Regions from separate parts of the Sphingomonas fuzhouensis genome, predicted to be linked through region 3. Evidence: predicted binding sites of a transcription regulator. Region 3 holds the regulator's gene; each other region holds the start of a gene.
The links. Region 3 encodes LexA, which represses DNA repair genes until DNA is damaged. Its sites were predicted from a motif close to GTTCCNCNCTTGTTCT; they were not measured.

Region 1 (7,910 bases), on a different contig from region 3:
GAAGAGAAGATGGGGACGTTCAAGCTCGCCGGGCTGGGTGCGCTGCGCCTGACTCCGCGCCGCTTCACCCCCAGCGCCCTGCTGGAACGCGACGCCGAGAAATATCAGGGTGCCGCGCTGATGATGATCGATCCGGCCTGAGGGTCATGCCGATCGGAGCGCCGCCCCCTCATGGGCGCGGCGCCGATTGACGATCAGCGGCAGCGAACCTGGTTCTGCTCGATCGAGCGTCCGGCCAGCGCGCCGCCGGCGGCCCCTAGCAGCGTGGCGATGGTGCTGCTGCGCCCGCCGACCAGATTACCGAGAATACCGCCCGCCGCGCCGCCTATGATCAGGCCGGTCGTGCCGTCCGGACGGCGGCAATAATAGCGGCCATCGGTGCCCGCATAGACCCGGTCCTGGGGTTGCAGAACCCGCTCGCGATATTGCGAACCCTCGCGATAGTCGCCGACCGGATCATAATAGGGTTCGGCATTACGGTCATAGCCGTCCGCCGGAACCGGCGGGGCAACCCGGTAACCGCCGGGGCCCGGACCGGGCGGCGGCGGGCCGGGACGATAGCCGCCATCGTCATAACCGCGACCGACCCGCGAGAGGTACAGGTCGACTTCCTGGTGATAGAGCTGATATTCGCGGTTGAAACGCGCCTGCGCCGCCCGGAATCGGGCGTCATCGGCTGCGGTCTGGGCCGCGGCGGGAACGGCCGTCATCGTGACGGCCGTCGTGATTGCCATGATGGTCAGACGGCGAAAGCCCATCGGTCCTGTCCCTCCTAGACCCGGTGATCGGGTGAGGCGACCGATACGGTTGCGCACTGATATGGTTCCTGAACGGCGAGGCGCCTCACCCCTTGGTGACGAAGCTGTCCATCACCCGCTTGCGCCCGGCCTGCTCGAAATCGATCTCCAGCTTGTTGCCTTCGATCGCGGCGATCTCGCCATAGCCGAATTTCTGGTGGAAGACGCGGTCGCCGACGCTCAGGTCATCGCGCCCCTTCTGCCCCAGCCCGACCGAGGGTGAGCGGGACTCGACGATCCGCGCAGGCCGGGCGGGGGCGGCATTCTGCCCCGTTGCCGCCCGCTGCCAGCCCGGCCCCCGGCCGGTGCCCCGCGCGACATTGGCGAAGGGGTCGGCATGTTCGGACCAGTTGGCTCGCCACAGGCTCTCGCCGCCGGTCATGCTGGTCTCGCTCTCGATATGCTCGGGCGGCAATTCGCCGACGAAGCGGCTGGGCAGGCTCGACGTCCACTGGCCGTAGATGCGGCGATTGGCGGCGTGGAGGATGATCGCCTTTCGTCGCGCACGGGTGATGGCGACATAGGCCAAGCGGCGCTCCTCCTCCAGGCTGCGCGTCCCGCCCTCGTCGATCGCGCGTTGCGAGGGGAACAGCCCTTCCTCCCAACCCGCCAGGAACACCGTGTCGAATTCCAGCCCCTTGGCGGCGTGGATGGTCATGATCGTCACTTCGGGTTCCCGCTGGTCGCCGTCACGGTCCATCACCAGCGCGACATGCTCCAGGAACGCGCCCAGCGACTCGTAATCCTCCATCGCGCGGACGAGTTCGGAAAGATTCTCCAGCCTTCCGGCCGCCTCCGCCGACTTTTCGTTCTGGTACATGGCGGTATAGCCGCTCTCGTCGAGCAACTGCCGGGCCAATTCGGGATGCGCCAGATCGCGCGCCATGTCCCGCCAGCGCGCGATGTCGCCGATCAGATTGCCCAGGCTCCGCCGCGCCTGCGGGGTCAGTTCGTCGGTGTCGAGGATGCGCGCGGACGCAATCGTCAGCGGCAGGCCTTCGGCCCGTGCCAATTGATGGATTTTGGACAGCGCCTTGTCGCCCAGCCCGCGCTTGGGGACATTGACGATCCGCTCGAACGCCAGATCGTCCGATGGCTGATTGACGACCCGCAAATAGGCCAGCGCGTCGCGGATTTCGGCACGCTCGTAAAAGCGGAAGCCGCCGACGATGCGATAGGGCAGGCCGATCGCGATGAACCGGTCTTCGAACTCGCGGGTCTGGTGCGAGGCGCGCACCAGAATGGCGATATCGCCATAAGAGGTGCCGGAGCGTTTTGCCGCCTCGATCTCCTCGCCGACGCGGCGGGCTTCCTCGGGGCCGTCCCAGACGCCCAGCACCCGGACCTTTTCGCCCACATCTAGTTCGGTCCACAGCGTCTTGCCCAGCCGTCCGCCATTATTGGCGATCACGCCCGACGCCGCGCCCAGGATATGCGGGGTGGAGCGGTAATTCTGCTCCAGCCGGATCACCTTGGCGCCAGGGAAGTCGCGTTCGAACCGCAGGATATTCTCCACCTGCGCGCCGCGCCACGAATAGATGGACTGGTCGTCATCGCCGACACAGGCGATATTCTTGCGCGCCTGTGCCAGCAGCCGCAGCCAGAGATATTGGACGCTGTTGGTGTCCTGATATTCGTCCACCATGATGTAGCGGAAGCGCTGCTGATAATGCTCAAGCACGTCGCGGTGCGTCTTCAGGATGGTCAGCATATGGAGCAGCAGGTCGCCGAAGTCGCAGGCGTTCACGCTGCGCAGCCGCTCCTGATATTGCCGATAGAGTTCAGCGCCCTGGCCATTGGCATAGCGCTCGGCTTCGCCCGCATCGATATCGGCAGGGACCAGCCCCTTGTTCTTCCACTCGTCGATCAGGCCACCGAGCGCACGCGCCGGAAAGCGCTTCTCGTCGATATCCGCCGCGACGATCAACTGTTTAAGCAGCCGCAATTGGTCGTCGGTGTCGAGGATGCTGAAATTGGACTGCAGCCCGACCAGTTCGGCATGACGGCGCAGCATCTTGGCACCGATCGCGTGGAAGGTGCCCAGCCACGGCATCCCCTCCACCGCATCGCCGACCAGCCGCCCGACCCGTTCGCGCATCTCGCGCGCCGCCTTGTTGGTGAAGGTGACCGACAAGATCTCCGACGGCCAGGCCTTGCGGGTGTAGAGCAGGTGCGCCAGCCGCGCGGTCAGCGCCGCCGTCTTGCCGGTGCCGGCCCCCGCCAGCACCAGGACGGGACCATCGGTCGTCAGTACCGCCTCACGCTGCGCCTCGTTCAGCGATCGCAGATAGGGATAGTCGGCCAGCGAAGCGGCGGGATCGGGGGAAGCGACGGTCATCGCGAACAGTTAGGGAACGTTTGCAATGGGGGCAACCACCCGTCGCGATCCTTTCATCGCCGGGCGCGTCATGGAAACGTCCACGACGCCGATCTCGACCTCTACCGCATCGACGATCGCGCTCGGCTGGATGCGTGTATCCGTCGCGCCGTGTTTGTCGTCATCAAATTGTCACCGGAAGGGCGCAACGCATATCCGTCATGACATCCTATGCGCTCGCCGGTGGCCAATCCGAATCCCGCGCTCGCGGTCCGCGTCTCGACGCCGGACTTCACCCCATGGGGCGCTGGGTCTTTACCGCTTTGCTGGTCGGTGGCCTCGCCTATGCCGGGTATAGCGTCGCGGTGGACACCGCGCGCGTCGGCGAGCCGATGGCGATGGGGGTCTTCGCCTTTCTGGGTCTGGCGCTGCTGATCGCGCTGGGGTTCGAATTCGTCAACGGCTTTCATGACACCGCCAATGCGGTGGCGACCGTCATCTACACCCATTCGATGCCCGCACCGCTGGCCGTGGTCTGGTCGGGCTTCTTCAACTTTCTTGGCGTCGTCACTTCGACCGGGGCGGTGGCCTATTCGATTATCACGCTGTTGCCGATCGACCTGATGCTGCATGTCGGATCGGCGGGTGGATTTGCGATGATCTTCGCCCTGTTGCTGGCGGCGGTTCTTTGGAACCTCGCCACCTGGGCGGTCGGCCTGCCCAATTCGTCGAGCCATGCGCTGATCGGATCGATCCTGGGCGTGGGGCTGGCCAATCAGCTTCTGTCGAATGTCCCTGGCACCTCCGGCGTCGACATGGCGCAGGTCTGGAAAGTGCTGTCGGCGCTGCTGTTCAGTCCGCTGATCGGCTTTGTCGGCGCGCTGATGCTGCTGCTGGTGATGAAGCGCTTCCTGCGCGACAAGCGGCTGTACCGCGAGCCGGAGGGCAATGCACCGCCGCCGCGCGGTATCCGGGCGCTCCTGATCTTCACCTGTACGGCGGTCAGCTTCGCGCATGGCGGCAATGACGGGCAGAAGGGCATGGGGCTGATCATGCTGATCCTGATCGGCTGCGCGCCCACGGCCTATGCCCTCAACCGCACGCTACCCGAAAGCGCGATGCCCGCCTTCGTGCACAGCGCCCAGATCGCCTCAACGGCCTATGCGGCACATGGGGGCCGGGAGACGCTGTCCGTCGACCGGGCGCGCGCGGTCGTGGTCGACGGGGTACGGACCAAGACGATCGACAGTCCCAATGTCTATGCCGGGCTTTCCGTCCTGTCGCGCGACATTGGCGAGCGGATCGCGAATTACGGTGCGCTCAGCCGCGTGCCTGCCGCAATCGTTCCCAATCTTCGCAGCGACATGTACCTCGTCCTAGACACCACGCGACTGGTCGTGAAGGACGAGGGCGCAAAGAGCCGCTTCACCGCCGCCGAGGTCGACTCGCTAAACAGCTATGCCAAGGATTTGGAGCGTGGCACGCGCTACATTCCGCTTTGGGTGAAGATCACGGTCGCACTCGCGCTGGGGCTTGGCACCATGGTCGGCTGGCGGCGCATCGTCGTGACCGTGGGCGAGCGGATCGGCAAGACCCATCTGACCTATGGCATGGGCGCGTCCGCCGAGTTGATGGCGGCCGCCACCATCCTGCTCGCCGACCGTTTCGCCCTTCCGGTGTCGACAACCCATATCCTGTCTTCGGGCGTTGCCGGTGCCTCCGTCGCCAATGGCGCAGGGCTTCAGATGCGGACCATCCGGAACATGGCGCTGGCCTGGATCATGACCCTGCCGATCGCCATGCTGCTGTCGGGCACGCTCTATTGGCTGCTTCTCCAACTGGCCCACGCGCTGGCGGCGTGAGCGGATAGGGCTTTACGACAGGGCTCCGCTTCTGCACGAGCGGGGCATGACCCATGGATCGCCCCCGTCGCACCGCCATATCCTGCTGGCCAGCCTGACCGGCACGGCGGTCGAGTTCTACGATTTCTATATCTACGCCACGGCGGCGGCCCTGGTGTTCGGGCCGCTCTTCTTTCCGGCCTCCTCGGCAACGGCGCAGCTTTTGCTGTCCTATGCCAGCTTCGGTCTGGCCTTCATCGCGCGGCCCGTCGGTGCCATTGCGTTCGGGCATTTCGGCGACCGGGTGGGGCGAAAGTCGACGCTGGTAGTCAGCCTGATGCTGATGGGTGGATCGACCGTCGCCATCGCCTTCCTGCCCACTTATGCCCAGGCCGGATGGATCGCGCCGCTGCTATTGTGCATGGCCAGGCTGGGGCAGGGGCTGGGCCTGGGCGGCGAATGGGGCGGCGCAGCGTTGCTCGCGGTCGAGAATGCCCCGCCTGGCAAGCGCAACACCTGGGGCATGTTCCCGCCGCTCGGCGCACCGGTGGGCTTCATCCTGGCCAATGGTTTCTTCCTGATCCTCGGGCTGATCCTGACCGACGACCAGTTCCGCGCCTGGGGCTGGCGTCTGCCGTTCCTCGCCAGTGCAGTGCTGGTGCTGCTCGGCCTGTGGGTGCGTCTGCGTCTGACCGAGACGGCCGACTTCGCCGAAGCGAAAAAGGCCGAGGCACTGCCGCGTGTGCCCATCGCTACATTGCTCCAAGGCCATAGTCGCGCGCTGTTGGCGGGGACGGGCGGGGTGATTGCGTGCTTCGCCATCTTCTATCTCGCGACCGCCTTTGCGCTGGGCCATGGCACGACGGTTCTCGGCTATCCGCGCGAGGCATTCCTGGGCGTCCAGCTGGTCGCGATCCTGTTCCTGGCGCTGGGCGTCATCGTCTCCAGCGTGATGGCCGACCGGCGCGGCGCACCGATGATGCTCAGGCTCGGCTTTGCCGGATGCGTGCTGGTCGGGATCGCGATGGGGCCGATGCTGGGATCTGGGTCGCTGGCCATCGTCTTCGTCTGGCTGGCGCTGGCGTTGTTCGTGATGGGTTTTGCCTATGGGCCGCTGGGCGGCTGGCTGCCCGCGCTGTTTCCGGCGGGCGTGCGCTATACCGGGGTGTCGATGACCTTCAATCTGGGCGGCATTATCGGCGGCGCGCTTGCCCCCATCGCCGCCCAGGCGCTGACCGAGCGCGGCGGGCTGAACTTCGTCGGCGGCTATCTGGTCGCCGCCGGTCTGCTCAGCCTCGCCGGGCTGTCGCTGATGCGGGGAAGGGCCGTCGCTCAGCCCTGACGCAACAGGGTCAGTCGTGCCTTGCCATGGACGCGTGAGGCATCGACGGTAAAGCCCGCGAGTGCGACCTCCTCCTGCTTGGCGGTCTCGATGCTGATCCAGGTGCCGGCGCCGACCCAGCCCAGCCGCGCGAGCTTGTCGAGCGCGACGCTGCCCGCGCCCGTTCCATAAGGCGGGTCCATCAGGATCAGGTCTAGTGGCGCACGGGCAGGTCCCAGCGCCATCACCGACGTCGCGCGAACATCACCCTGCGCCTCCAGCTTGGCGAGATTGGCCCGCAGGGCATCGAGCGCGGCACGGTCCTGCTCGACGAACAGGCACGACGCCGCGCCCCGTGACAGCGCCTCGATCCCGAGCGCGCCCGAGCCCGCGAAGAAATCGCCGACCGCCAGCCCGTCGAAATCTCCCAGACGCGCGGTCAGCATCGAGAACAGCGCCTCACGCGTACGGTCCGCGGTGGGGCGGGTCACATCGCCCTTGGGCGCGACGAGCGGACGCCCCCGCCACTGTCCGGCAATGACGCGCATCAGCGCCGCCCTCCCGGCCGACCGGGACGCGAGCCGCCCCCGTCGGGCCGCCCCGACCTCGTGGGTCGACCCGCCGCCCCCTGCGGGCCACGCGAAGGACGAGCAGGGCGCTCGCCGCGACCATCGGCCCGTGCTGGCCGCTGTCCACCGGGAGCGGACCGATCGCCTGAGGGGGATTTGGCATAGGGCTTGGCATCCTGACGCGGACGGTCGGAGCGGGCACCGTCACGGGCGGGCCGCTTCGACCGATCGTTATAGCGGGGCACACCCTCGACCATCGGAGATTTGGCATAGGGCTTGGCACCCTGGCGCGGGCGGTCGGAGCGTGCACCATCGCGGGCGGGCCGCTCCGCACGGTCATCATAGCGTGACGTCCGCTGGCCACCGGCACCGGAACGATCGCCGGTCGGAGATTTGGCATAGGGATTGGCATCCCGACGCGGCCGGTCGGACCGAACGCCATCACGGGCAGGGCGATCGCCCCCACCATAGGACGAGGAGGGCCGCCCATCGTCACGACGGGGCCGCTCACTCGTCCCCCTGCGTTCCTGCGTCCTTGGGCGCTCGCCGATTCCATCACGCGCCGCTGGCGCGGCGTTCCGCGTCGGACGCTCGCTCGGGGCGCGGGTCGGCGGGGTGCGGAAGCCGGGCTTGGGCTTGGTCGGCCGGATCGCATCGGCGGGAATGCCGCCCTCCAGCGACCGGCGAAACTCAACGATGTCGGCGCCCCTGACCTCGCCGATCTCCCCGACCGGCAATTCGTCCAGTACGAACGGGCCGTAGCGAAGCCGGATCAACCGGCTGACCTGAAGTCCCAGATGTTCGAGCACCCGGCGGACCTCGCGGTTCTTGCCCTCGCGCAGCGTCATCTCGATCCAGACATTGGCGCCGGTCCGCCGTTCGAGATTGGCGTCGATCTGGCCATAACGGATGCCGTCGATCTCGATCCCGTGGATCAGGTCTTCCAGCTGTGCCTGGCTGATCTCGCCATAGGCGCGGACGCGATAGGTCCGCTCGACGCCGGTGGCGGGCAGTTCGAGCTGACGCTTGAACCCGCCATCCGTCGTCATCAGCAACAGACCCTCG
Region 2 (7,910 bases), 430 kb from region 3:
TTCCCGCAGTGCGACATCAGACGCTGTTGGGTCCCGGCGCCCGCGTGAAAGAAGAGGAAGTTAATCCGGGTTAGGGACGAATTAACCTTTTACGTTCACACCCACCTTGGTTAATGATTGAAGCGTCCGATCGCCGGGGCACGGGGGCGATCACTCGCAAATGGGGACTGTCGATGCGCGTATTGCTGATCGAGGATGAACCGACGACGGCCAAAGCGATCGAGCTGATGCTCGGCAGCGAAGGTTTCAACGTCTACACGACCGACCTGGGCGAAGAAGGCCTCGATCTGGGCAAGCTGTATGATTACGACATCATCCTGCTCGACCTGAACCTGCCCGACATGCACGGTTACGACGTGCTGAAGCGCCTGCGCGTCGCCCGCGTCTCGACCCCGGTGCTGATCCTGTCGGGTATCAACGAGATGGATTCCAAGGTGCGCAGCTTCGGCTTCGGCGCCGACGATTACGTTACCAAGCCCTTCCACCGCGAAGAGCTGATCGCGCGCATCCATGCAGTCGTCCGCCGGTCCAAGGGCCATTCGCAGTCGATCATCCGCACCGGCAAGCTGGCGGTCAATCTCGACGCCAAGACGGTGGAGGTGGACAATGCCCGCGTCCACCTGACCGGCAAGGAATATGCGATGCTTGAGCTGCTCTCGCTCCGCAAGGGCACGACGCTGACCAAGGAAATGTTCCTCAACCACCTGTATGGCGGGATGGACGAGCCGGAACTGAAGATCATCGACGTCTTCATCTGCAAGCTGCGCAAGAAGCTGAGCCTGGCCTGCGACGGTGAGAATTATATCGAGACGGTCTGGGGCCGCGGCTATGTGCTGCGCGAGCCCGACGAGGCGGAGCAGGCCGAAGTCGCCTGATCCTCGGTCTCAGGATAGCGAAAAGGCCGGTTCGCGGGGGCGGACCGGCCTTTTTCTTTGGGCTGGGCCGGGCAAGCGCCTTTCAGCTTGCAGCAAGGACGAAGCGGCGTTCCTGGCCCCGCCGACGTATCGCCATCGTCAGCAACGCCAGACCCGCCGCCATCAACGCCATGCTTGCAGGCTCGGGTATGGATGTGGGCGATCCGCCGCTGCTTCCCGTGCCGCCCGAGCTGCTCGGCGGATTGGGCGCGGTCGGCGAATAGGTCCCGATATAGGTGCCCAGGTGGAACTCGCCATTCTGGATCAGGCTGCCGAACACGGCCGAGCCCTCGATATAATTACCGGTCACCGCCGCCGCCTCGGGGGCGAGCACCGATCCCTTCCAGGCGGTCGTCAGTTCCAGGCTGGTCGCGTCGGGGAAGTTCCAGATGACATGCTCGCCCAGCCCCGACGCAGTGTTCAGGAAATTGTCGTCCAGCCGGATCGCGGTGCCGCGGACATTGACGATCACCGTATCCGCGCCGCCCGTGTTGAACGCGATCTCGCCAAAGCGGGACAGGTCGGCGGCGGTCAGGTTGAACACGCCGACGCCATTGGTCCCCGCCACCGCATTGAAGGTCGCGCGGTTGCCGCTGATCGCCACCTGCGCGGTCGCCGCCAACCCGGCATAGCTGTTCGACAGGTCGATCATGCTGCTGGTCAGCAACGTCTTCTGCTGGGCCAGCCCGGTGACGAAGCCCGGATCGCTCAGGCCCAGGCCCGAATGGACGATATTCTGGTTGATGTTGGTGTTGGACAGCAGTCCCCCCACCTTCACCGTCTGGACGCCGCCGTTCAGGTTGAACCCGCTTGCGACATTACCCCCGACCAGCGCACCCGAACCGTTGTTCAGATTCTTCGCGCCGCCCAGCACGTCGCCGACCACCGTCAGGCCGGGCACCGCATAGCTTGAGGTGGTTAGGTTGCGAATCTGATAATTGGACGCATTGCCACTGAGGTTGCCGCCGACGAAGGTCCGCCCCTCGACCTCCGAACTGGAGGTCAGGTCGCCCAGCACGATGAGGTTCCATTCCTTCAGCGCGTCGATCCCGACCACCGGCGACGCGGCGGCGAGCGACGGAATGGCGGCCGCAACCAGCCCGGCGAAGAGAAGGCGATGTTTCATGACACCCGCGATAGGCAGAAAATCCTGCCAAATCATTAGCTTGCTGATTAACGCCTGTCCCGTTTCGGGTAGCGTCTTCAGCGGCGCTCCCACACCTTCTGCCCGCCGATCCAGGTTTCCTCGACCTTGGTGCCGCGCAATTCGCTGGGGTTGATGTCGAGGGGGTTGCGGTCGACGATGATGAAGTCCGCCTGCTGCCCCTGCCCCAGCCGACCGAACACAGTCTCGGCGAACCCGGCATAGGCGCCGTCCATCGTGAAGGCGCGCCACGCCGCCTCACGCCCGACAATCTCCTGCGGCTGCCAACCGCCATAGGGCTGGCCGTCGGGGCCCTGCCGGGTGATCGCCGCCGCCCAGCCTGCAAAGGGGTCAGGGCTCTCGACCGGATAGTCCGAACCGAACACCAGGGTCGCGCCGTTCTTCAGCATCGAATTCCACGCATAGGCCCCCGCCAGCCGCGCGGGGCCCAGCCGCGCCTCGGCCATCTGGCGGTCGCTGGTTTCATGGACCGGCTGCATCGAGGCGATGATGCCGTGCTTGCCGAAACGCGGCAGGTCGACCGGATCGACGATCTGCGCATGCTCGATCCGCCAGCGCCGATCGCCCTTATAGGTCTCGGCCAGTTCCTCGATCGCGCCCAGCACCTGGGCATTGGCCTTGTCGCCGATCGCGTGAACCGCGACCTGATATTTGTCCATCGCCGCACGGCTCATCAGGTTGCGGATCACGTCGTCCGACATGAAGCCCAGGCCGGACTGGCCGGGCGCATCGGCATAGGGCTGTTTCAACCACGCCCCGCGCGATCCCAGTGCGCCGTCGCCGTACAGCTTCACACCCACCAGCCGCAGCTTGTCGTTGTACAGCCACGGCGTCGGCCCGGTGCCGCCGATCCGCACGCTATCGTCGACGCCGCCACCATAGCTCATGATCCGCACGCGCAGATTTCCCAGGTCGCCCATCCGGCGATAGGTCATCCAGTCGTCCAGCGTCGTGCCCATGTCGGTGGTCGCGGTGATGCCATGCGCCAACAACTCGTTCTGCGCCTTCAGGAACGCGGCGTTGCGGTCCTTGGCGAGCGGCTGCGGGATCGCCTTCTGGATCAGCGCCATCGCGGCATCGACGAACACGCCGGAGGGCTGTCCGCCGACTTTCTCGATCCGGCCGCCTGCGGGGGATACCGTCTTGGCCGTGATCCCGGCCGCCTTCATCGCCGCGCCGTTCGCCCAGAGCGCATGGCCATCCGCCCGCTCCATCACGACCGGGCGGTCGGAGACGGCGGCGTCCAGATCGGCGGCGGTCGGGAAGCGGCCCAGCGCCCAGCTTTCCTGGTTCCAGCCGCCGCCCAGAATCCATTTCCGCTCCGGGTTGGCCGCGACATAGGCCATGATCCGGCTGCGCGCTTCGTCCAGCGATTTGGTGCCAGCCAGATCGAGTTCGATCTTGCGGAAACCCAACCCCATGACATGGCCATGGGAATCGACGAAGCCGGGCAGCAGCACCCGCCCCTTCATGTCCGCGCGCCAGTCGAGCTTTTCGGGCCGCTTGTCCTTCGCGCCCAGCAGCTTCACGACCTTGCCGTCCGGGGTCAGCAGCAGACCGGTAAAGCGGATGACCTTGCCATCCTTGTCCAGCGTCAGGCCGGTGACGTTATCGATCAGCGCATCGGCGAACGCCGCGGCGGGGGTCAGCACGATCGCCAGCGTGGCGAGCGCGGTGCGGAGGATGCGAGAGGAGAAAGCCTGCTTTACCATGGCCGTTCCCTATCGGGAGAATGGAAGGGTGGGAAGCACCAGGCATCATCATTCCTCCCCTGCAAGGGGAGGTGGCGCGCGCAGCGCGTCGGAGGGGTGTCCCGCTATCGAGAGGGCGACACCCCTCCGTCAGGCCTTCGGCCTGCCACCTCCCCTTGCAGGGGAGGAATTATTGCATCACGACCGCCGCACCACCTCGCGAATCACGAAGTGCGAGGCCAGCCGCGTCACCCCCGGCAACCGCGCCAGCGTCTCGCGGTGGATGCGCTCGTAACTGTCGTCGCGGCGCACCTCGACCTGGATCATATAGTCCGCCTCGCCGCTCATCAGGAAACATTCGACGATCTCGGGACAGCGCAGGATTTCGCGCTCGAACGCGGCCATCGTGTCCTGCCGCTGGTCCTTCAGCGTGACGTTGACCATCACGGTCGAGGGCCGCCCGCGCGCTTCATGGCTCAGGATCGCGCGATAGCCGGTGATGACCCCGCTTTCGCGCAATTGCGCTACGCGGCGATGCGCGGCGCTGGCCGACAGGCCGACCTTTTCGCCCAGCGCGGCGCTGGTCAGGTCGGAATCGCGGGCCAACTGGGCCAGGATGCGGCGGTCGATCGCGTCGGACATTTCATCCCGATATACCGCCGATCCACGCACGGATATCCCAAATTATACGATGCTGCGGGACCGCTTTGCACACCTCTCCCGCCCCGTCGGCGCTATTATCGGGGCAACATTTTTCAGGAGAGTGCAGCATGCGCGTCGGTGTTCCCAAGGAAATCAAGAACCACGAATATCGCGTCGGCCTGACCCCGCCGTCGGTCGCCGAGCTGGTCGCCGCCGGGCATGAGGTCATCGTCGAGACCAAGGCCGGTAGCGGCATCGATTTCGAGGACCAGGACTATATCGACGCGGGCGCGCGCATCGTCGCGACCGCCGCCGAGGTGTTCGACCAGGCCGAGATGATCGTGAAGGTCAAGGAGCCCCAGGCGGTCGAGGTCGCGATGCTGCGCCCGCACCATGTCCTGTTCACCTATCTCCACCTCGCCGCCGACAAGCCACAGGCGGAAGGCCTGATGAAGTCGGGTGCGACCTGCATCGCGTACGAAACCGTCACCAGCCCCCGTGGCGGCGTACCCCTCCTGAAGCCGATGTCGGAAGTCGCGGGCCGCATGGCGGTGCAGGTCGGCGCCCACTATCTCGAAAAGCAGCAGGGCGGCCGTGGCATCCTGCTCGGCGGCGTGCCCGGCGTGGCGCCTGCCAAGGTCGCCATCCTGGGCGGCGGCGTCTCGGGCGTGAATGCAGCGCAGATGGCCGTGGGCTTACGCGCCGATGTCACCATCTATGATATCAACAACGACCGTCTGGCCGAGCTGGACATGTTCTTCTCCAGCCAGATCAAGACCGCCTATGCCTCCAAGGCGGCAATCGCGGCGGCGGTGAAGAACGCCCATCTCGTCATCGGCGCGGTGCTGGTGCCCGGCGCGGCGGCCCCGAAGCTCGTCACCCGTGACATGCTGAAGACGATGAAGCGCGGCTCGGTGATGGTCGACATCGCGATCGACCAGGGTGGTTGCTTCGAGACCAGCCATGCCACCACCCATCAGGACCCGGTGTTCGAGGTCGACGGCGTGATCCATTACTGCGTCGCCAACATGCCCGGCGCTGTCGCCCGCACCTCGACCTTCGCGCTGAACAACGCGACCCTGCCCTTCGCGGTGAAGCTGGCGAACATGGGCGCCGAGGCCGCGATGAAGGCGGACGCGCACCTGGCGAACGGCCTGAACGTCTCAGGCGGCAAGATCCGCCACGCAGCGGTCGCCGAAGCGCTCGACCTGCCGTTCGAGGCCTGGGCGGGCTAAACCCCGTTCGCTCTGAGCGGAGTCGAAGCGCAAGCCCCGCCATCCGCCACAGGGCAAGACGATTAAGTTCGCGCGGAGGCGCGGAGACGCAGAGGGGTTCGGGATGGGGTCGGCGGCCGGTGTCTGTTCCGCCGACGGATTTTCCTCACCCTGGCGGTTGGAGGCCAGCCTTGCGGCTGGATGCACCATCTCCGCGTCTCCGCGCCTCCGCGCGAACAAAAAGAAACAAAACTGGAACATCGCCGTTGATCCCCCTGAAAGGATCACTCGATGACCGACAACCCCAAGACCGAACCCTTCTCCAACGCCGAGAAGGACCCCGATGACTGGACCACCGGCGACGAAAAGATGACCGGTGCGCAGGCCAGCTATCTGAAGACCCTGTCCGAAGAGGCGGGCGAACCGTTCGACGATACCCTGACCAAGGCGGACGCATCCAAGCGCATCGACGCGCTTCAGGCCAAGACCGGCCGGGGCCAGTAAGCCCCTATTCCCCCATCATCCGTATCGCCTGGTCGAGCAGCATCAACCGCTGCGCGATCGCCGGGCGATAGGGGGCGTTCTCAGGCGACAGTTGCAGGGCGCGGGCCCAGAACGTCCGCGCCTTGCGGAAGTCGCCCACCCGCATCCAGGCCAGCCCTTCGAAGAAGAAGGGCGCAGGGTCCCTCGGCCCCAGCGTGCGGGCCCGGCGAAAGGCGAATTGCGCGGCGGGCGACATCTGATAACCGTCATGCGCGAACAGGACATTGCCCAGTTCGGTCCAATAGGGAACGCTGTCCCGCTTGCCGCCGACCGCGCCCAGCATGATCTGCACCGCCGTCCGCTTATTCCCCGACCGGGACAGCGCATCGGCGGCGGTGAACATCGCCGCCTCGTCGCCATAACGCCCGATCAGCTGGCCACGCAGCTCGGCGATGGAGTCATTGTCCAGCAGCGAATCAGGGCGCGGCGCGGGCGGACTGGCGGCCAAAGTCGGCCGCCCCTGCCACGCATAGCCGACCCCGCCCAGCGCCAGCGCGGCCCCCAGCATCGTCCAGAGCGGCCGGGGAAAGCGCAGCCACAGCGCCGCGCCCATCGCCCCCGCGGCAAGCAGCAGCAGGATCAGCCAGCCCATCAGCGCCCCTTCCGAAAGCTCGACCGCGCGATCCACGCCCCGATCGCCAGCAGCAGGAGCGGCGCGGCCCAGAGAAGGGCCGTCGCCCCGGACAAGGGCGGGTCATAGCTGACATAATCGCCATAGCGCTCGATCAGCCAGTGGCGGATCGCCTCGGGCTTCTCACCGCGCGCGATCCGCTGGCGGACCAGCGCGCGCATATCGGCGGCCATGTCGGCGTCGCTGTCGGCGATCGACTGGCCCTGGCACACGACGCAGCGCAGTTCGCCCATCAGCGCACGAGCCTGCGCCTCGGCACGGGGGTCGGGCAGCTGCGTATTGCCGTAATCGACCGCAGGCGTCCCCGCGGCCAGCAACAGAGCGAGCGACAGGCTCATCGCGCGGCGGCCACGTCGCGGACTATCTGGTCGACCTGATCGGCGCGGATATCGCCGATATATTGCCGCACGATCCGCCCGCGCCCGTCGATCAGGAAGGTTTCCGGCACCCCCGACGAACCGAGCGACATCTGTACCCGGCTGCGGCTGTCATCGCCGATCGCGCCGTAAGGATCGCCGTTGCGACGCAGGAAAGCGGCGATTGCGGGGCCCTTGTCATGGATCGCGATGGCGTCGATCGGCACGCCGCGCGCCTTCAACGCCATCAGTTGCGGCGCCTCGGCGATGCAGGGGATGCACCAGCTGGCAAAGACGTTGAGCAGGCGCGGGCGGCCATGGCCGAAATCGCTGCTCGACAGGCCCGGCTTGCTCGCCACCATCGGGTCGAGGCGGAAGGCGGGCAGCGGCTTGTCGACCAGCGTCGAATGGACGGTCGTATCGGCAGGCCGCATCAGCCCGGCCGCAACCACCGCGAACAACACCCCGAACAGCCCCAATGGCAACCAGATCAACCCGCGCTTCATCCCCACAGGGCCTCCCGTCGCCGCTGCTGCCATCCCTTGAACCAGCGCCCGAACAGCGCCAGCGCCCCGCCCAGCGCGATCAGCGCGCCGCCTGCCCAAATCAGCGTCACGAACGGCTTCCACCACAGCCGCAACTGCCAGCGCCCGGTCGCGGCGTCCCGCTGGCCCAGCACGGTATAGAGCTGGCCGTCCCAGCGGGTGGCGATCGCGCTTTCGCTGGTCGTGGTCGGCGGATCGGTAAAGAAGCG
Region 3 (7,910 bases):
CGGACGCTGGGTGGCGCGCGACGTGGCTGCGCGGCGGACCCAGCCTGCGCACGACCTGTCGGCGATGGACGGCTATGCGATCCGGTTCGCAGACATGCCGGGGCCCTGGACCGTCATCGGCGAAAGCGCGGCGGGGCGGCCTTTCGGGGGCCGGGTCGAACCCGGCCAGGCGACTCGCATCTTTACCGGCGCGGCGCTGCCCGATGGCGCCGATACCGTGCTTGTGCAGGAAGAAGCCGCCCGCGACGGCACGATCTTGACGCTGGCGGGCGAAGGCCCCGCCCATCAGGGTCGCAATGTGCGGCGACGCGGCCTGGACTTTGCCGAGGGCGCGACGCTGATCGCCGCCGGACAGCGGCTGACCCCGGCGCGGATTGCGGTCGCGGCGACCGGCGGCCATGCCACGTTGCCCGTCCGTCCGCCCGTCCGCGTCGCGATCGCGGCGACTGGCGACGAGCTGGTGCCGCCGGGCAGCACCGATCCGACCGCGCTGCCCGAATCGAACGGCGTGATGCTGGCCGCGATGCTCGCCGATCTGCCGGTCGACATCATCGATCTGGGTATCCTTCCCGACAATCTGGATGCCTTGCGCGACGCCTTCGCCTCGGTCGAGGCGGACCTGCTGGTGACGACGGGCGGTGCGTCGGTCGGGGATCATGATCTCGTCCAGCCTGCGCTGAAGGCCGCCGGGGGCAGCGTCGATTTCTGGCGTATCGCACTTCGCCCCGGCAAACCGATGATGGCCGGGCGCCTGGGCGAGACGGTGGTGCTCAGCCTGCCAGGCAATCCGGTTTCCGCCTTCGTCACCGCAACGCTGTTCGTCCGTCCGCTGATCGCCCATATGGCGGGCGCGGCGGCCCCTTTCCCCGCGCCCGTCCCCGCCATTCTAGGCGAGGATTTGCCCGCCAACGGCCCGCGTATCGATTATCTCCGCGCCGCGATGATCGACGGGCGGGTCCATGCGGCGGCCATTCAGGACAGCTCGATGCTGCTGACGCTGGCGCGTTCGACCTGCCTCATTATCCGCCCGCCGTATGCTCCGGCCGCCGCGATCGGCGACTCGGCGGAAATCCTGATGCTCGCTTGACGCAAGCCAATACGTTCCATATAAGTTCCACGTCTGTTCTGGACGGAGGATCGCGATGCTCACCGCAAAGCAGCATGAGCTTGTCTGCTTCATCAACGACCGTTTGAAGGAAACCGGCGTCTCGCCCTCCTTCGAGGAGATGAAGGAGGCGCTGGACCTCAAGTCCAAGTCGGGCGTCCACCGCCTGATCTCCGCGCTGGAGGAGCGCAACTTCATCCGCCGCCTGCCCAATCGCGCCCGCGCGCTGGAGGTCTTGCGGATGCCCGACCGGCCCGAAAAGCCGGTCGCGGCCGAACCGGGGCCGGGCAATGTTCGTACTCCCGCCACGCGTCCGGCGATCGAGCCCGCCAATGACGTGGTCGAAATCCCGCTGCACGGCCGGATCGCCGCCGGTGTCCCGATCGAGGCGTTCGAGGGCAGTTCGATGCTCGCCGTCCCCGCTGCGCTGCTGGGCTCGGGGGAGCATTATGCGCTGGAGGTGTCGGGCGATTCGATGGTCGAGGCGGGTATCCTCGACGGCGACTATGCCCTGATCCGCCGCACCGATGTCGCGCGCGACGGCCAGATCGTGGTCGCGCTGATCGACGATAGTGAGGCGACGCTGAAATATTTCCGACGCGAAGGCTCGATGGTCCGCCTCGACCCCGCCAACCGGGCTTATGATCCGCAACGCTATGCGCCGGCGCAGGTGCGGGTGCAGGGTAAATTGTCGGGAATCCTCCGCCGCTACGAATGATGGCGGATGGCGGGGGCCGGGCGGTCTCTCCGTCGCCTTGGATCGAGTGAGGGGCCCGACATGGCGTGGGTCGTTCCCCTTTCCGCTCTGCGACGGATCGTTGCCGAACCTATTACATCGTCCCGGCGGAGGCCGGGACCCAGTTGGGGTAAGGCTGGTAATTCCTTCCGATCGACCTGTTACTGGAGCTCCGCCTTCGTCGGGGTGGAGCATGGTGGAAGCTTGGCGGAGGGCATTACCCGCCACACCCTAACGGCGAGTAGCTTTCTCTCCTGTCGATGTATCCAATCGTAAGACGCGATAAGCAGATTGGGTTCAGCCAGAATAAGTTCAGCGGATTCGCGTGCGGCATCGAGCATCGATACGAGACTGCTCCGTCAGCGCCCTTTGCCGGAAGGCATATAGGCCCAAGGATGCCGATCCCCCGGCTCACGCGTCGTCCGAACGTCAGGTGGGTTTAGCCGGATCGAAACGCCCCCGGTATTCCGCAGGGTCGACGGATCGAGTTTCAACCAACGCGGGCGACAGGCGGGCGGAAGACGCCGGTCGGCAACCACGATATCGACCCGCCTGCATAGTGCGACCAGCGCGTCCCACGGCACGGGATAACCACTGCGCGTGGCCGCGATCCGCCAGGTCCGGCCGTCCCGCACGATGTCCGTCACGCACATATCTTGCCCGCATCGGGCGCGGGGCTGATTGGCCAGCACAAGCGGCTCGGCCTTGCTCCCGCCCAGTTCGGATAGGGTGGTGCGCATATAATCCCCTGCCCGGTCGCGGAGCAGCGCCATGCCCTGGTCCGTCGCGATGGCGGCATGGCGGCCGTCGCCGGTCACGATCAGGTCCGGCGCGGGAGCAGCGAGCATGACCGCGATCCCTGCGGCGAGCGCTGGCGCACCCAGCCATCGATACCGCGTCCGCCACAGCGCGATCCACACGCCCCCGACCACGCTCACGCCAAAGGCCCATCCGGGCGCGACAGGCAAGGCGACGACCGATCCCGGCATGGCCGACACATGGTGCGCCAGCGCCAGCAGCAACCCGATCGCCCTGCCGAGCAGCCACCAGAAAGGCCCACCCAGCCCCAGGGGGTCGAGCAACAGCGCGATCATCTCCAACGGCATCGCGACGAAGGTCGTCCATGGAATGGCGACGATATTGGCCAGCGCGCCGTAAAGTCCGGCCTTGTGGAAGTGGTAGACGGCGATCGGCATAAGCGCCGCCTCCACCACCAATCCCGTCACCAGCAGCGCACCCAGATGCCGTGCCGCCGTCACGCGCCAGTCGGGATGCGGCCCCAGCGCGCGCCGGACCGCCGGGTGATCGTGCAGCGCCACGATGGCGGTGATCGCGGCAAAGGACAGTTGAAAGCTCGCACCGACCAGCGCCTCGGGCCGAAACACCAGGACGATGAGCGCGCCCGCCGCGACCAGTCGCAAGGTCATCGCCTCGCGTCCCAGCGCCAGCGCGGTCAGGACCAGCATCGCCGCGACGCAGGACCGGATCGTCGGCACCTCCGCCCCCGTCAGCCACGTATAGCCGATCGCCGCCAAAGCGCCCGCCGCCGCGCCCACCAGCGGCAAGCGAACCCGCAACGCCAGCCCCGGCCACAGCGCCAGCAGCCGGATGGTCAAGGTCATCGCGATCCCGACGACCGCCGTGATATGCAGCCCACTGACCGACAGCAGATGCGCCAGCCCTGCGCGACGCATCGCCTCCGCATCGCTTTCGGCGATCGCACCGACATCGCCGGTCGCCAGCGCCGCCGCGATCCCGCCTTCGCTTCCGTCAAGTCGCGTCGTGATCCGCTGCGACAGGCGCCGACGCAGCCCCTCGTCCGCCCCCGCACCGCGCAACATGACGACGGGTGCAAAGCCACGCCCGGTCGCTCCGATCCCCTGGAACCAGGCCGCACGCGCGAAATCATAGCCGCCCGGCGCAACCGGTCCTGCGGGCGGCATCAGTCGGGCACGCACCCGAATTTCGGCGCCTGGCCCCAGCCCGATCGGGGCATCCTGCTCCGCCAGCGACACCCGGATGCGCGGCGGCAAGGCGACGTCCCGCCCCCGCCCGTCCCACGCCGTTAAGGGGTGCAGCATCAGGCGCACGATCTGCCGTGCGGCCAGCCGGTCGACACCCTCCACCCGCGCGACCATCTCCGCCATCATCGGCCGGGCGAGCACGGGCGCCCGCACCGACTCGGCGCGAGCCCAGGCGAGCAGCACACCCGCCAGCATCACCAACGCCGCGACACCCACCCCCCGCATGACCCGTCCGCCATCGGACAGCGTCACTGCCGCCACGCCGATCGCGGCGCACCATAGCGCCGTCGCGACCCAGGCTCTCGGATCGGGCAGCACGAACCACGCCGCGATCCCCGTCCCCAGCATCACCGGCGTCCACAGCGGCATCTGGTTGCGCTCCGCCTCGGCCCAGCGCTCCAATTGGATCAGGCGCGGCATTTGGCGGCGCGGGCGCATGGTGCTAGGGGCTGCGGCGGCTGAATGGGCCATCGGATTTCATGATTGGGAGTATGCGCGGTTGAGCGCAACAGATGATATCGCCGCCAACGGGATCGTGACCCGTTTCGCGCCCTCGCCGACCGGCTTCCTCCATATCGGCGGCGCGCGCACCGCGCTGTTCAACTGGCTGTTCGCGCACGCGAATGGCGGCAAGTTCCTGCTGCGCATCGAGGATACCGACCGCGTCCGCTCGACCCAGCCCGCGATCGACGCGATCCTGGACGGCATGCGCTGGCTGGGCCTGGATTGGGACGGTGACGCGGTGTTCCAGTTCGCCCGCGCCGACCGCCATGCCGAGGTCGCGCAGGAGATGATGGCGCGCGGCCACGCCTATCGCTGCTATATGACGCAGGACGAGATCGCCGCCCAGCGCGAGGCCGCGCAGGCCGCCAAGCAACCCTTGCGCATCCGCTCGCCCTGGCGCGACGCCGATCCCGCCACGGCGCCCGAGGGTCAGCCCTTCGTCGTCCGCCTGCGTGCACCGCGTGAAGGCTCGGTCACAATCGAGGACCGGGTGCAGGGCAGCGTCACCGTCCAGAATGCCGAACTCGACGACCTCGTCCTGCTCCGCTCGGACGGCACGCCGACCTATATGCTGGCCGTGGTGGTCGACGACCATGACATGGGCGTGACCCATGTCATTCGCGGCGACGATCACCTGAACAACGCCTTCCGCCAGTTGCCGATCTACAAGGCGATGGGCTGGGCCGAGCCGATCTACGCGCACATCCCGCTGATCCACGGATCGGACGGCGCCAAGCTGTCCAAGCGCCACGGCGCGGTCGGCATCGAGGCGTATCGCGACGAAATGGGTATCCTGCCCGAAGCGCTCGACAATTACCTCCTCCGCCTCGGCTGGGGTCATGGCGATGCCGAGATCATTTCGCGCGAAGAGGCGGTGAAGTGGTTCGACCTGACGGCCGTCGGCAAGGCCCCTTCGCGCTTCGACCTCAAGAAGCTCGAAAACCTCAACGGCCATTATATCCGCGAGGCCGATGACGCGCGGCTCGCCGATCTGGTGGCCAAGCGGATGGGTGTCGAGGACGTCGCGCTGCTGACCGCCGCCATGCCGTCGCTAAAGCCGCGCGCGGCGAATTTGAACGAATTGGCCGACGGCGCGCGGTTCCTTTTTGCGACCCGTCCGTTGAGCCTGGACGATGCCGCCACCGGCCTTCTCGACGAAAAGGCACGGGGCATTCTCGTTTCCGTTCACACCGCGCTTGACGCGGTGCACAACTGGGATACGGAGCTTTTGGAAGACGCGGTACGCAAAGTGGCCGAAGCCGAGGGCGTGAAGCTCGGCCAGGTCGCCCAGCCGCTCCGCGCCGCCTTGACCGGACGCAAGACGTCTCCGGGGATCTTCGACGTGCTCAGCCTGTTGGGCCGCGAGGAAAGCCTGGGTCGGATCGCGGACCAGATGACCGCAGATAGGAAGGATCATTGAGTATGAGCGACACCGCGAAATTCGACATCGGCGGCAAGGGCTTTGACTATCCGGTCATGTCGGGCTCGATCGGCCCCGACGTGGTCGACATCCGCAAGCTCTATGCGCAGACCGGCGCCTTCACCTATGATCCCGGCTTCACCTCGACCGCGTCGTGCCAGTCGAAGCTGACCTATATCGACGGCGACGAAGGCGTGCTGCTCCACCGCGGCTATGCGATCGGCGATCTGGCCGAGAATAGCAGCTTCATGGAAGTCGCCTATCTGCTGCTGAACGGCGAGCTGCCCAACCAGGACGAGCTGTCGGGCTTCACCACCACGATCACGCGCCACACCATGGTGCATGAGCAGCTGGCGGCGTTCTTCCGCGGTTTCCGTCGCGACGCGCACCCGATGGCGATCATGTGCGGCGTCGTCGGTGCGCTGTCGGCCTTTTATCACGACTCGACCGACATCCATGACCCGGTGCAGCGCACCATCGCGTCGCACCGCCTGATCGCCAAGATCCCGACGATCGCGGCAATGGCGTACAAGTACAGCGTCGGCCAGCCCTTCCTGTACCCGGACAATTCGCTGTCCTACACCGGCAACTTCCTGCGCATGACCTTCGGCGTTCCGGCCGAGGCCTATGAGGTGAACCCGGCCGTCGAAAAGGCGATGGACCGCATCTTCATCCTGCACGCCGATCACGAGCAGAATGCCTCGACCTCGACCGTCCGTCTGGCGGGCTCGTCGGGCGCGAACCCGTTCGCCTGCATCGCGGCGGGCATCGCCTGTCTGTGGGGTCCGGCGCATGGCGGCGCGAACGAGGCCGCGCTCAACATGCTGCGCGAGATCGGCACGCCGGAGCGTATCCCTGAGTTCATCGCGCGCGCCAAGGACAAGAACGATCCGTTCCGCCTGATGGGCTTCGGTCACCGCGTCTACAAGAATTACGATCCGCGCGCGACCGTGATGCAGAAGACCGTGCGCGAAGTGTTCGACGCGCTGAAGGTCAACGATCCGCTGTTCGAGACGGCGCTGCGCCTCGAAGAGATCGCGCTCAACGACCCGTATTTCATCGAGAAGAAGCTGTTCCCGAACGTCGACTTCTATTCGGGCGTGATCCTGTCGGCGATCGGCTTCCCGACCGAGATGTTCACGGTGCTGTTCGCCCTCGCCCGCACCGTCGGCTGGGTCGCGCAGTGGAACGAGATGATCACCGATCCCGACCAGAAGATCGGCCGTCCGCGTCAGCTCTACACTGGCCCGACGCAGCGTGCCTATGTTCCGGTCGAGCAGCGCTAAGCCGTGAACCGGGTCCGGCCGATCCTGATCGCCATCGGCGTCATGCTGGCGCTGACGGGGGGATTATGGATCGGCCAGGGCCTGGGATATATCCACTGGCCCGAACAGAGCTTCATGCTCGGTCAGGGCGAATGGGCCGATCGCGGCGCGTTCGTCGCGGTGGCGGGACTGGCGCTGATCCTGATCGCGCGGCGGCTTCCCCGGCGGCGCTGAACGGTTCAGGGCGGAAATTGGGAAGAAGGGCTCCTTCGGGGGCCCTTTTTTTATCGAGCGCGCAGGCGGAAAAGGAAGGTCGCACCTTCGCCGGGCACGCTTTCGACCCCCAGTTCGCCACCCATCGCGCGCGCGAGACGACGGGCGATATACAGGCCCAGGCCATTGCCGCCGGGCTCGCTGGGGTCGACGCGTTCGAACTTCTCGAAGATGCGCAGTTGGTCCTCGGGTGCGATGCCCTTGCCGTGATCGGTAACGCTGACCAGCGCCCATTCGCCGTCGCGCTCGGCGGTGACGATCACCTCGCCCCCCCGCGGGGAATAGCGGATCGCATTGCCGATCAGGTTGATGAGGATCTGAAGACAGCGGCCGAAATCGCCGATGGCGGGCAGGCCCTCGGCCATGCCGGGACGGCGGATGCCGACCCCGGCGGCGTCGGCACGGACCCCGAGCAGCCCGGCGGCACGGCGCGCGACATCGGCCAGGTCGATCGGCGTGGCGGCCAGGCGAAAATCGGGTTGCTCGATCGCCTGCAACTCGACCAGATTGTCGACCAGCCCGATCAGATGCCGCCCGGCATGGGCGATGTCATTGGCATAATCCGCATATTCCGCCGCGATCG
Region 4 (7,910 bases), on a different contig from region 3:
CAGGGCGCGCCGGGCCGGACGGCGGCGAAGGCGGCGGCCTGCGCTTCCTTCTCGATGTCCCAGATGCGGCGAACTTCGTCGCCGACCTCGCCGAACGCATAGGTGCGGGTGATATCGCTATGATAGCCGTCGATCAGCGTGCCGGTATCCACCAGCACCACGTCGCCGTCGCGCAGCACATCGTCCTGCGGCAGGCCATGCGGGAAGGCGGTCGAGCGGCCGAACTGCACCGCGCAGAAATAATTGCCGGTCGATGCGCCCAGCGCGCGGTGGGCAGCGTCGATGAAGCGGATCACCTCCGACGCGCGGATGCCCTCGTGCAGGATGCGCGCGGCGCGGCGCTGGACCTCCAGCGTGATGTCCATCGCCTGTTGCATCAGCGCGATTTCGGCAGGCGACTTGATCCGGCGGCAGCCATCGACCACCGGCCCGCCATCGACCAGCGCGACGCCGGGTGCGGCGGCGCGGATACGCTCGACGAACAGGAAGGCTATGGCGGGGTCGATCGCCAGCGTCCTGGCCCCTGCCGCCTTCAGCGCATCGGCGACCAGCGCGGAGGGGCTTTCATCCTCCTCCCACAGACGGATGTCGGTGGCGGGGATGGACAGGCTCGCCTCGAACGATCCCAGTTCGAAGCCGGGGCAGATGAAGATCGGCTCGCCCGCAATCGGCAGCAGCATCGCCACCAGCCGCTCGGTCGCACCCCAGGCGACGCCGGTGAAATAGCGCAAGCTGGCGCCCGCGCCGATCAGCAGCGCATCCGCGCCCATCTGCGCCATCAATGCGCGGGCGCGGGTCAGACGCTGGGCCCGCTCACCGGCGGTGATGACCGGCGCGGGGTTCGCCCAAGGCGAAAGGTTCGCCAGTTCGTGCTCCGCCGTCGATCCGCCGATCATGCCCGCCATGCCATAAGCTCCATTTCGTATACGGTTCGGCCTGTAGCGTGGGTGGGAGCGCTGCGCCAGTCAGCGCGGCGCTCCGTCATGCTCAACCGCCGTACATCGCCATCGCATCGCGCCGGAACGCCGCGCCGCTGTCGGTGCGGCTGTAGAACATGTGCCCGCCCGGATAGACGTTCAGCTTCACCCGCTGCGCCACGCCGTAACTCGGCATCTGGTCGACGATCAGCCGCGACGCGAAATAGGGGCAGGACAGGTCGTCCCAGCCATGGACGATCATCACCTTCATCTTTGGGTCGTTGGCGATCGCCTTGCGCAGGTCGGTGACGGGGGTGTCGTCGGGCTTGCCGCGATCCCAGGCGCTGTTCACCGCATAGGACAGCGCGTGATAGGGCGCGTCGGTCTTCCAACCCACTTCGCGCGTCACGAAATCGACCATCGCACTGGTCGTCGGCGCGATCAGCGAGTCGAGCAGCGGGTCGTTGGACCGCTGCTGCGACGACCAGGGGAAGGGGTCGAAGGCGGTGACGTTCGAGTCGTAGATGCTGCCGATCGTCGAGTCGTTACGGTGAATCTCGCGCAGATAGGTGCGCGTGTCGATTCGCCCGCCCAGCCTGCGGACAAGGGCGGGGTCCAGCCCGGTCAGCTCGGTCACGCGCGTCACCATCCGGTCGACCGCCTGGGTGTCCGACCGCCCGCGCATCAGGTCGCGCAGGTAATCGCCGCGTGCATAGGCTTCGACCCCCGCCATCGCCTCCGGGGTCAGCTTGCCCTGCCGCTCCAACTGCGCGGCGGCCATCGAGGGCAGGTCGATCATCCAGGGCAAGGGCGACAGCGCGGTGGCATCGTCGCCCGAGGCCGGGTCGAGATAGGGCGATACCATCACCAGCCCGTTCACCCCGACGCCGATCTGCGACTGAAGCTCATAGGCGATGCGCGGTGCGCGGTAGCCGCCATAGCTTTCGCCCATGATGTACTTTGGCGAGCGCAGCCGGCCTTCCTTGACCAGCCAGTCATAGACGACCTTGGACAGATATTTGATGTCCGGGTCGTTGGCGTAGAAATCCTTCTTCGTCTCCGCCTCGTCCACCAGGCTGCGGCTGAAGCCGGTGCCGATGGGGTCGATGAAGACCAGGTCGGTGAAGTCCAGCCAGCTATTGGGATTGTCGGTCGTGATCGGCGCGTCGGACGGCGCATCGCCCTGCGCGCCGAAGGGCACGCGCTTGGGGCCGACCGCGCCCATGTTGAGATAGACCGACGACGCACCCGGCCCGCCGTTGAACGCGAAGGTGACCGGGCGCCGGACATCGCCGCCGGGCACGGTATAGGCGGTATAGACGACCTGCCCGATCTCCTTGCCCTTGTCGTCACGCACCGCGATCTTGCCGATGGTCGCCTTGTAGTTGACGATCCGGCCGCCGATCCGTGCGCTCTGGCTGATCGTCTTGTCGGCGGGCAAGGGCGGGCGCTTGCTGTCGTCGTCCTTGGTCTCGGTGGTGGTCTTGGTCTCGGTCTTCTCGGCCTTTTGCGCGGCGGCCGGGCTGGCGGCGGTTCCCGCGGCGAGCAGCAGCAATGCGGACAGGTGCAGGGTCTTCGACAAGATGGAACGTCTCCATACGAGCAATGCGATACTATATCACATGGAGCGTTCGAGATGTACAATCCTGGCGCCCCGCACGGATCATGGGCGAAGGTCGCACGTTACCGCAAGCCCGCCCCCTCGAAACCCGGGACGCCGCACCCTATCTCGCCTCTGGCATTCCTCCCGGAACAGAAGTAGAACCTGCCTCATGCTGACCAAGATTTCCGTCCGCGGCGCGCGCGAGCATAATCTCAAGGATGTCGATATCGACATTCCCCGTGACACGCTGACGGTCATCACCGGCCTGTCGGGGTCGGGCAAGTCTTCGCTGGCGTTCGACACCATCTATGCCGAGGGGCAGCGACGCTACGTCGAGTCGCTGTCGGCCTATGCGCGCCAGTTCCTGGAGATGATGCAGAAGCCGGACGTCGACCATATCGAGGGGCTGTCGCCCGCCATCTCGATCGAGCAGAAGACGACCAGCCGCAATCCACGCTCGACCGTGGCGACGGTCACCGAAGTCTACGACTATATGCGCCTGCTCTGGGCGCGCGTCGGTATCCCCTATTCGCCCGCGACCGGCGAGCCGATCGCGGCGCAGACGGTCAGCCAGATGGTCGACCGGGTGATGACGCTGCCCGAGGGCACGCGCCTCTATCTGCTCGCCCCCGTCGTGCGCGGCCGCAAGGGCGAGTATCGCAAGGAAATGGCCGAATGGCAGAAGGCGGGCTTCACCCGCGTCCGCATCGATGGCCAGCTCTACGAAATCGACGAGGCGCCCGCGCTCGACAAGAAGTTCAAGCATGACATCGAGGTGGTGGTCGACCGTCTGGTCGTGCGCGAGGATATCGCCACACGTCTGGCCGACAGTTTCGAGACGGCGCTGAAGCTGGCGGACGGTCTGGCCTATGTCGACCCCGCCGATCCGGTCGAACCCGCGACGCCCAAATCGGCGGTGCTGGGCAACAATGCGCCCGACGGCCGGATCGTATTTTCGGAAAAGTTCGCCTGCCCGATCTCCGGCTTCACCATTTCGGAGATCGAGCCGCGCCTGTTCTCGTTCAACGCGCCGCAGGGGGCGTGTCCGGCCTGTGACGGTCTCGGCGAGAAGCTGATCTTCGACGAGGATCTGGTCGTCCCCAATCACGAGCTGTCGATCAAGAAGGGCGCGGTCGTCCCCTGGGCCAAGTCCAACCCGCCCAGCCCCTATTATATGCAGGTGCTGGGGAGTCTCGCGCGCGAGTTCGGCTTCTCGCTGGAGACGCCGTGGAAGGACCTCGACCCCAAGGCGCAGGAGGCGATCCTGCACGGGACCAAGGGCAAGGCGGTGACGCTGACCTTCATCGACGGCAAGAAGTCCTATGACGTGAAGAAGCCGTTCGAGGGTGTGATCGGCAATCTCAACCGCCGGATGCTGCAGACCGAGAGCGCCTGGATGCGCGAGGAACTGTCCAACTATCAGTCGCCGCAGCCCTGCGAAGTCTGCCACGGCGCGCGGTTGAAGCCCGAGGCACGGGCGGTGAAGATCGCGATGCAGGACATCAGCCACGCGACGCGCCTGTCGGTGATCGATGCGCTGGCCTTCTTCACCGGTCTGCCGGAGCATCTGACCGACCAGCAGCGCGCCATCGCGCAGCCGATCCTGAAGGAGATCGTCGAGCGGCTGGGCTTCCTCAACAATGTCGGGCTGGATTACCTGAATCTCGACCGGACCTCGGGCACGTTGTCGGGTGGCGAGAGCCAGCGGATTCGCCTGGCATCGCAGATCGGCTCGGGCCTGTCGGGCGTGCTCTACGTGCTCGACGAACCGTCGATTGGCTTGCACCAGCGCGACAACGACATGCTGCTGGCGACGCTGCGGCGGTTGCGCGACCTGGGCAACACGGTGCTGGTGGTCGAGCATGACGAGGATGCGATCCGTACCGCCGACTATGTCATCGACATGGGGCCGGGGGCGGGCGTGCATGGCGGCCAAATCGTTGCGCACGGCACGCTCAAGCAGCTGCTCAAGTCCAAGACCAGCGTCACCGCCGACTATCTGAACGGCACACGCGAGATCGCGGTGCCCGCCAAGCGCCGCAAGGGATCGGGCAAGAAGCTGACCGTGCACAAGGCGACCGCCAACAATTTGCAGGGCGTCACCGCCAGCATCCCGCTCGGCACCTTCACCTGCATCACCGGCGTCTCGGGCTCGGGCAAGTCGAGCTTCACCATCGACACGCTCTACGCCGCCGCCGCGCGCACGCTGAACGGCGCGCGCATATTGGCGGGCAAGCATGAGAAGATCACCGGGCTCGAGCATCTCGACAAGGTGATCGACATCGATCAGTCGCCGATCGGCCGCACCCCGCGTTCCAACCCGGCGACCTATACCGGCGCCTTCACCCAGATCCGCGACTGGTTCGCCGGACTGCCCGAGGCGCAGGCGCGCGGCTACAAGCCGGGCCGGTTCAGCTTCAACGTCAAGGGCGGTCGGTGCGAGGCATGTCAGGGCGACGGCGTGCTCAAGATCGAGATGCACTTCCTTCCGGACGTCTATGTGACCTGCGACGTGTGCCACGGCGCGCGCTATAATCGCGAGACGCTGGAGGTGAAGTTCAAGGGCCACTCGATCGCCGATGTGCTCGACATGACCGTCGAGGACGCCGCCGAGTTCTTTCAGGCGGTGCCGCCGATCCGCGACAAGATGGCGATGCTGGTCGAGGTGGGGCTGGGTTACGTCAAGGTCGGTCAGCAGGCGACCACCCTGTCGGGCGGCGAGGCGCAGCGGGTGAAGCTGGCCAAGGAACTGTCGCGCCGGGCGACGGGCAACACGCTTTACATCCTCGACGAGCCGACCACGGGTCTGCACTTCGAGGATGTGCGCAAACTGCTCGAAGTGCTGCACGCGCTGGTCGAGCAGGGCAATACGGTGGTGGTGATCGAGCATAATCTCGACGTCATCAAAACCGCCGACTGGATCGTCGATCTGGGCCCCGAAGGCGGCGTGAAGGGCGGCGAGATCGTCGCAGTCGGCACGCCCGAAGTGGTCGCGGCCGAGCCGCGCAGCTTCACCGGCAAGTATCTGAAACCCTTGCTCGACAAGGGACAGGCGCAGGCGGCCGAGTAAGAGGGAAACGGTCGTCGTCCGGCGATGACGGCCGTGGCCGCCCGACTGCGATCATATTTGATCCGGCTGCTTGGTTCGAAATCAAGCCGCCAGATGGCGAAGAGATGAACTTAACCTAACGCAACTTTTGTCCGCGTCGTGCGATTTTGCCGCATCATCCATGAGGGAGGACATGATGCGTGCACTGACTCTCGGCCTCGTTGCGACGGCGACGCTGCTTTCGGGCTGCGCCACCTACGGTGAGGGTGGCTATACCTCGCCGGGCTATGCCTATGACTGGAACCGGCCGGACCCCGCTTATGGCGGCTATTATGCTGACCGTTATTATGTCGATGCGCCGCGCTATCGCGAACGCCGCCTGGGCTATAACGACCGCATCTATGCCGGGCAGGACGGCCGCTATTATTGCCGTCGCCAGGATGGCACGACGGGCTTGATCGTCGGTGGTCTGGCGGGCGGCGCGCTCGGTGCGGCACTGACCGCCGGTGGATCGCAGACCGTCGGCACGCTGCTGGGCGCTGCGGGTGGTGCGCTGGCCGGGCAGGCGATCGGGCGCAATCTGCGCTGCCGCTGACGACCCCAGGCTAAGCGAACGGGCCGGTCCACTCCGCCTTCTTATAAGGCTGGGGACCGGCCCTTTTCATGGCGCTGGATGACGGCGCCATGACGATGAACGAACGTCCCGCCCTTGCGGCACTTGGCGACACATTCGCTAAGTGATTGGGATAGCTGTGCGATTGCCGCTCCCCATATTTCGGATCGGGCCAGTATTCGCCCGCTTGTTTATGGGAGTGTTATCATGAAGGCCATGATCCTTGCAGCTCTGGGGTTCGCCACCCTCGCCGTTCCGACCATCGCCGAGGCGCAGCGCTGGACGCCGATCGCGCAGCGCCAGGGCCAGTTGCAGCAGCGGATCGACCAGGGCGTTCGATCCGGCGCGCTGAACCGGCGGGAGGCGGTGCGCCTCCAATCCGAGCTGCGCAACCTCAACCAGCTGGAATATCGCTATCGCCGGTCCGGCGGCGGCCTGAGCGTCTCGGAGCGCAATGATCTGGATCGTCGCTATGCGATGCTGAGCCGTCAGGTCCGCGTCGAAAAGCACGACCGCCATTATCGCCGCTGATCGGTGACGGCCGCCGCGCTCGGACTATTCGGGCGCGGTGTGTCGGGCCGCTCGATCGGGCGGCCGCTATCCTTCCACTTGTCGAGTATCTGGCCCGATGTGGCCAATCGGTCGCTGATCCCCGTATCGCGTGGCGGTACAGGGGGCGGCGTTTCGCGCGTGGGGGCAGGACGCGCCGGTACGGGCGTCGCGCCGGGCGGGGGCGGCACCGGCAGGCTCGCCGGGACGGGTGGGAGAATGTCCCTGCTGGCCGTTTCGGGGGCAGGGGGCGGCGTCAGCAGGGGCAGAACTTCTCCACCCGCATAGGTCCGGTTCATCGCCGCCGCCGTGCCCCAATAGCCCTTCCAGCGGTGAAACAGGTGCGCGCCGACCATGTCGGTCATCACCATCGCCCGGTTCCAGGCGGGGGCGACGGCGAAGCTATGGTAATGCGTCGCCAGCCCGACCGGCGCATAGACGCTGCCCGACAGCGCCGCCGCTGCGATCCGTGCGGCACGTGCCCAGCCCGCCATGGCCGGGGGGCGTGACAGGGCACCGTCGCATGCGAAGCTGAACTGGCAATGCGCGCGCTCCACCCCCTGATAGACGACGCCGCATATCGTCGCGGGAAAGGCCGGATGGCGCGCACGGTTCAACACGACCTGCGCCACCGCGCGCTGGCCGTCGATACTCTCGCCATTGGCTTCGTAATAGATGGCGGCGGTCAGGCACTGCATCGCACGCGCGCGGTCGATCGCGGTCGCGCGGCCCCAGCGAAAGGGCGGGGCGGCGACCACGCCGCGATCGGCAATGCTGGCCCCCGGCGGGATGGGCAAGGCGGGCAGGGCGACGGTACCGGTACTGCCGTCGATGGCGGGAAAGGCATCGGCGACAGGTGCGGGGGACGCCGCCACCGAGCGGGGCGGCGATGGCGCGACCACCGCGGGCCGGGTGGCCCGCCGCCATGCGCCGTGCGCGGCCAGCATCAGGCCGAATGTCAGCATCAGGCCGAGCATCCCCAGCCAGACCTGTATCATTCGCCTTACGGTCCGCTTCGCCACCCGCAATGTGGGCTATCCTCCAGTCTTGCGCGTCTCCCGCTACACCGGAGAGGGTTAAGGATTTTGCGTAGCCTCGGCTTTGCCCCTCCACCATCCTTCGGATGGTCCCCCTCCCCAAGCAAAGCTTGGGGAGGAATTGGGGCTGGTGCCGTCCCAA

Region 1: a site for LexA is predicted at 3,138-3,153, ahead of U1H82_RS14075 (ATP-dependent helicase). Genes of this name have one in related genera too.
Region 2: a site for LexA is predicted at 5,870-5,885, ahead of U1H82_RS01240 (DUF3072 domain-containing protein). Genes of this name have one in related genera too.
Region 4: a site for LexA is predicted at 2,667-2,682, ahead of uvrA (excinuclease ABC subunit UvrA). Genes of this name have one in related genera too.

Annotation. Positions count from the first base shown of each region.
Region 1 covers NZ_JAXSQY010000006.1:222,517-230,426, forward strand. Annotated here, with positions in the region: gene U1H82_RS14065 (hypothetical protein) at 1-141, shown strand, start outside; gene U1H82_RS14070 (glycine zipper 2TM domain-containing protein) at 195-758, opposite strand; gene U1H82_RS14075 (ATP-dependent helicase) at 844-3,135, opposite strand; gene U1H82_RS14080 (inorganic phosphate transporter) at 3,336-4,976, shown strand; gene U1H82_RS14085 (MFS transporter) at 5,023-6,297, shown strand; gene rsmD (16S rRNA (guanine(966)-N(2))-methyltransferase RsmD) at 6,288-6,824, opposite strand; gene U1H82_RS14095 (pseudouridine synthase) at 6,824-7,910, opposite strand, start outside.
Region 2 covers NZ_JAXSQY010000001.1:254,437-262,346, reverse strand. Annotated here, with positions in the region: gene U1H82_RS01270 (AI-2E family transporter) at 1-74, shown strand, start outside; gene ctrA (response regulator transcription factor CtrA) at 174-875, shown strand; gene U1H82_RS01260 (choice-of-anchor A family protein) at 958-2,040, opposite strand; gene U1H82_RS01255 (amidohydrolase) at 2,118-3,791, opposite strand; gene U1H82_RS01250 (Lrp/AsnC family transcriptional regulator) at 3,969-4,412, opposite strand; gene ald (alanine dehydrogenase) at 4,541-5,647, shown strand; gene U1H82_RS01240 (DUF3072 domain-containing protein) at 5,918-6,130, shown strand; gene U1H82_RS01235 (tetratricopeptide repeat protein) at 6,135-6,761, opposite strand; gene U1H82_RS01230 (cytochrome c-type biogenesis protein) at 6,761-7,138, opposite strand; gene U1H82_RS01225 (redoxin family protein) at 7,135-7,662, opposite strand; gene U1H82_RS01220 (heme lyase CcmF/NrfE family subunit) at 7,659-7,910, opposite strand, start outside.
Region 3 covers NZ_JAXSQY010000001.1:686,112-694,021, reverse strand. Annotated here, with positions in the region: gene U1H82_RS03270 (molybdopterin molybdotransferase MoeA) at 1-1,087, shown strand, start outside; gene lexA (transcriptional repressor LexA) at 1,143-1,823, shown strand; gene U1H82_RS03260 (ComEC/Rec2 family competence protein) at 2,201-4,285, opposite strand; gene gltX (glutamate--tRNA ligase) at 4,365-5,789, shown strand; gene U1H82_RS03250 (citrate synthase) at 5,792-7,075, shown strand; gene U1H82_RS03245 (hypothetical protein) at 7,079-7,288, shown strand; gene U1H82_RS03240 (sensor histidine kinase) at 7,339-7,910, opposite strand, start outside.
Region 4 covers NZ_JAXSQY010000007.1:19,226-27,135, forward strand. Annotated here, with positions in the region: gene U1H82_RS14475 (M24 family metallopeptidase) at 1-905, opposite strand, end outside; gene U1H82_RS14480 (S10 family peptidase) at 988-2,499, opposite strand; gene uvrA (excinuclease ABC subunit UvrA) at 2,690-5,590, shown strand; gene U1H82_RS14490 (hypothetical protein) at 5,766-6,164, shown strand; gene U1H82_RS14495 (hypothetical protein) at 6,390-6,713, shown strand; gene U1H82_RS14500 (cell wall hydrolase) at 6,701-7,729, opposite strand.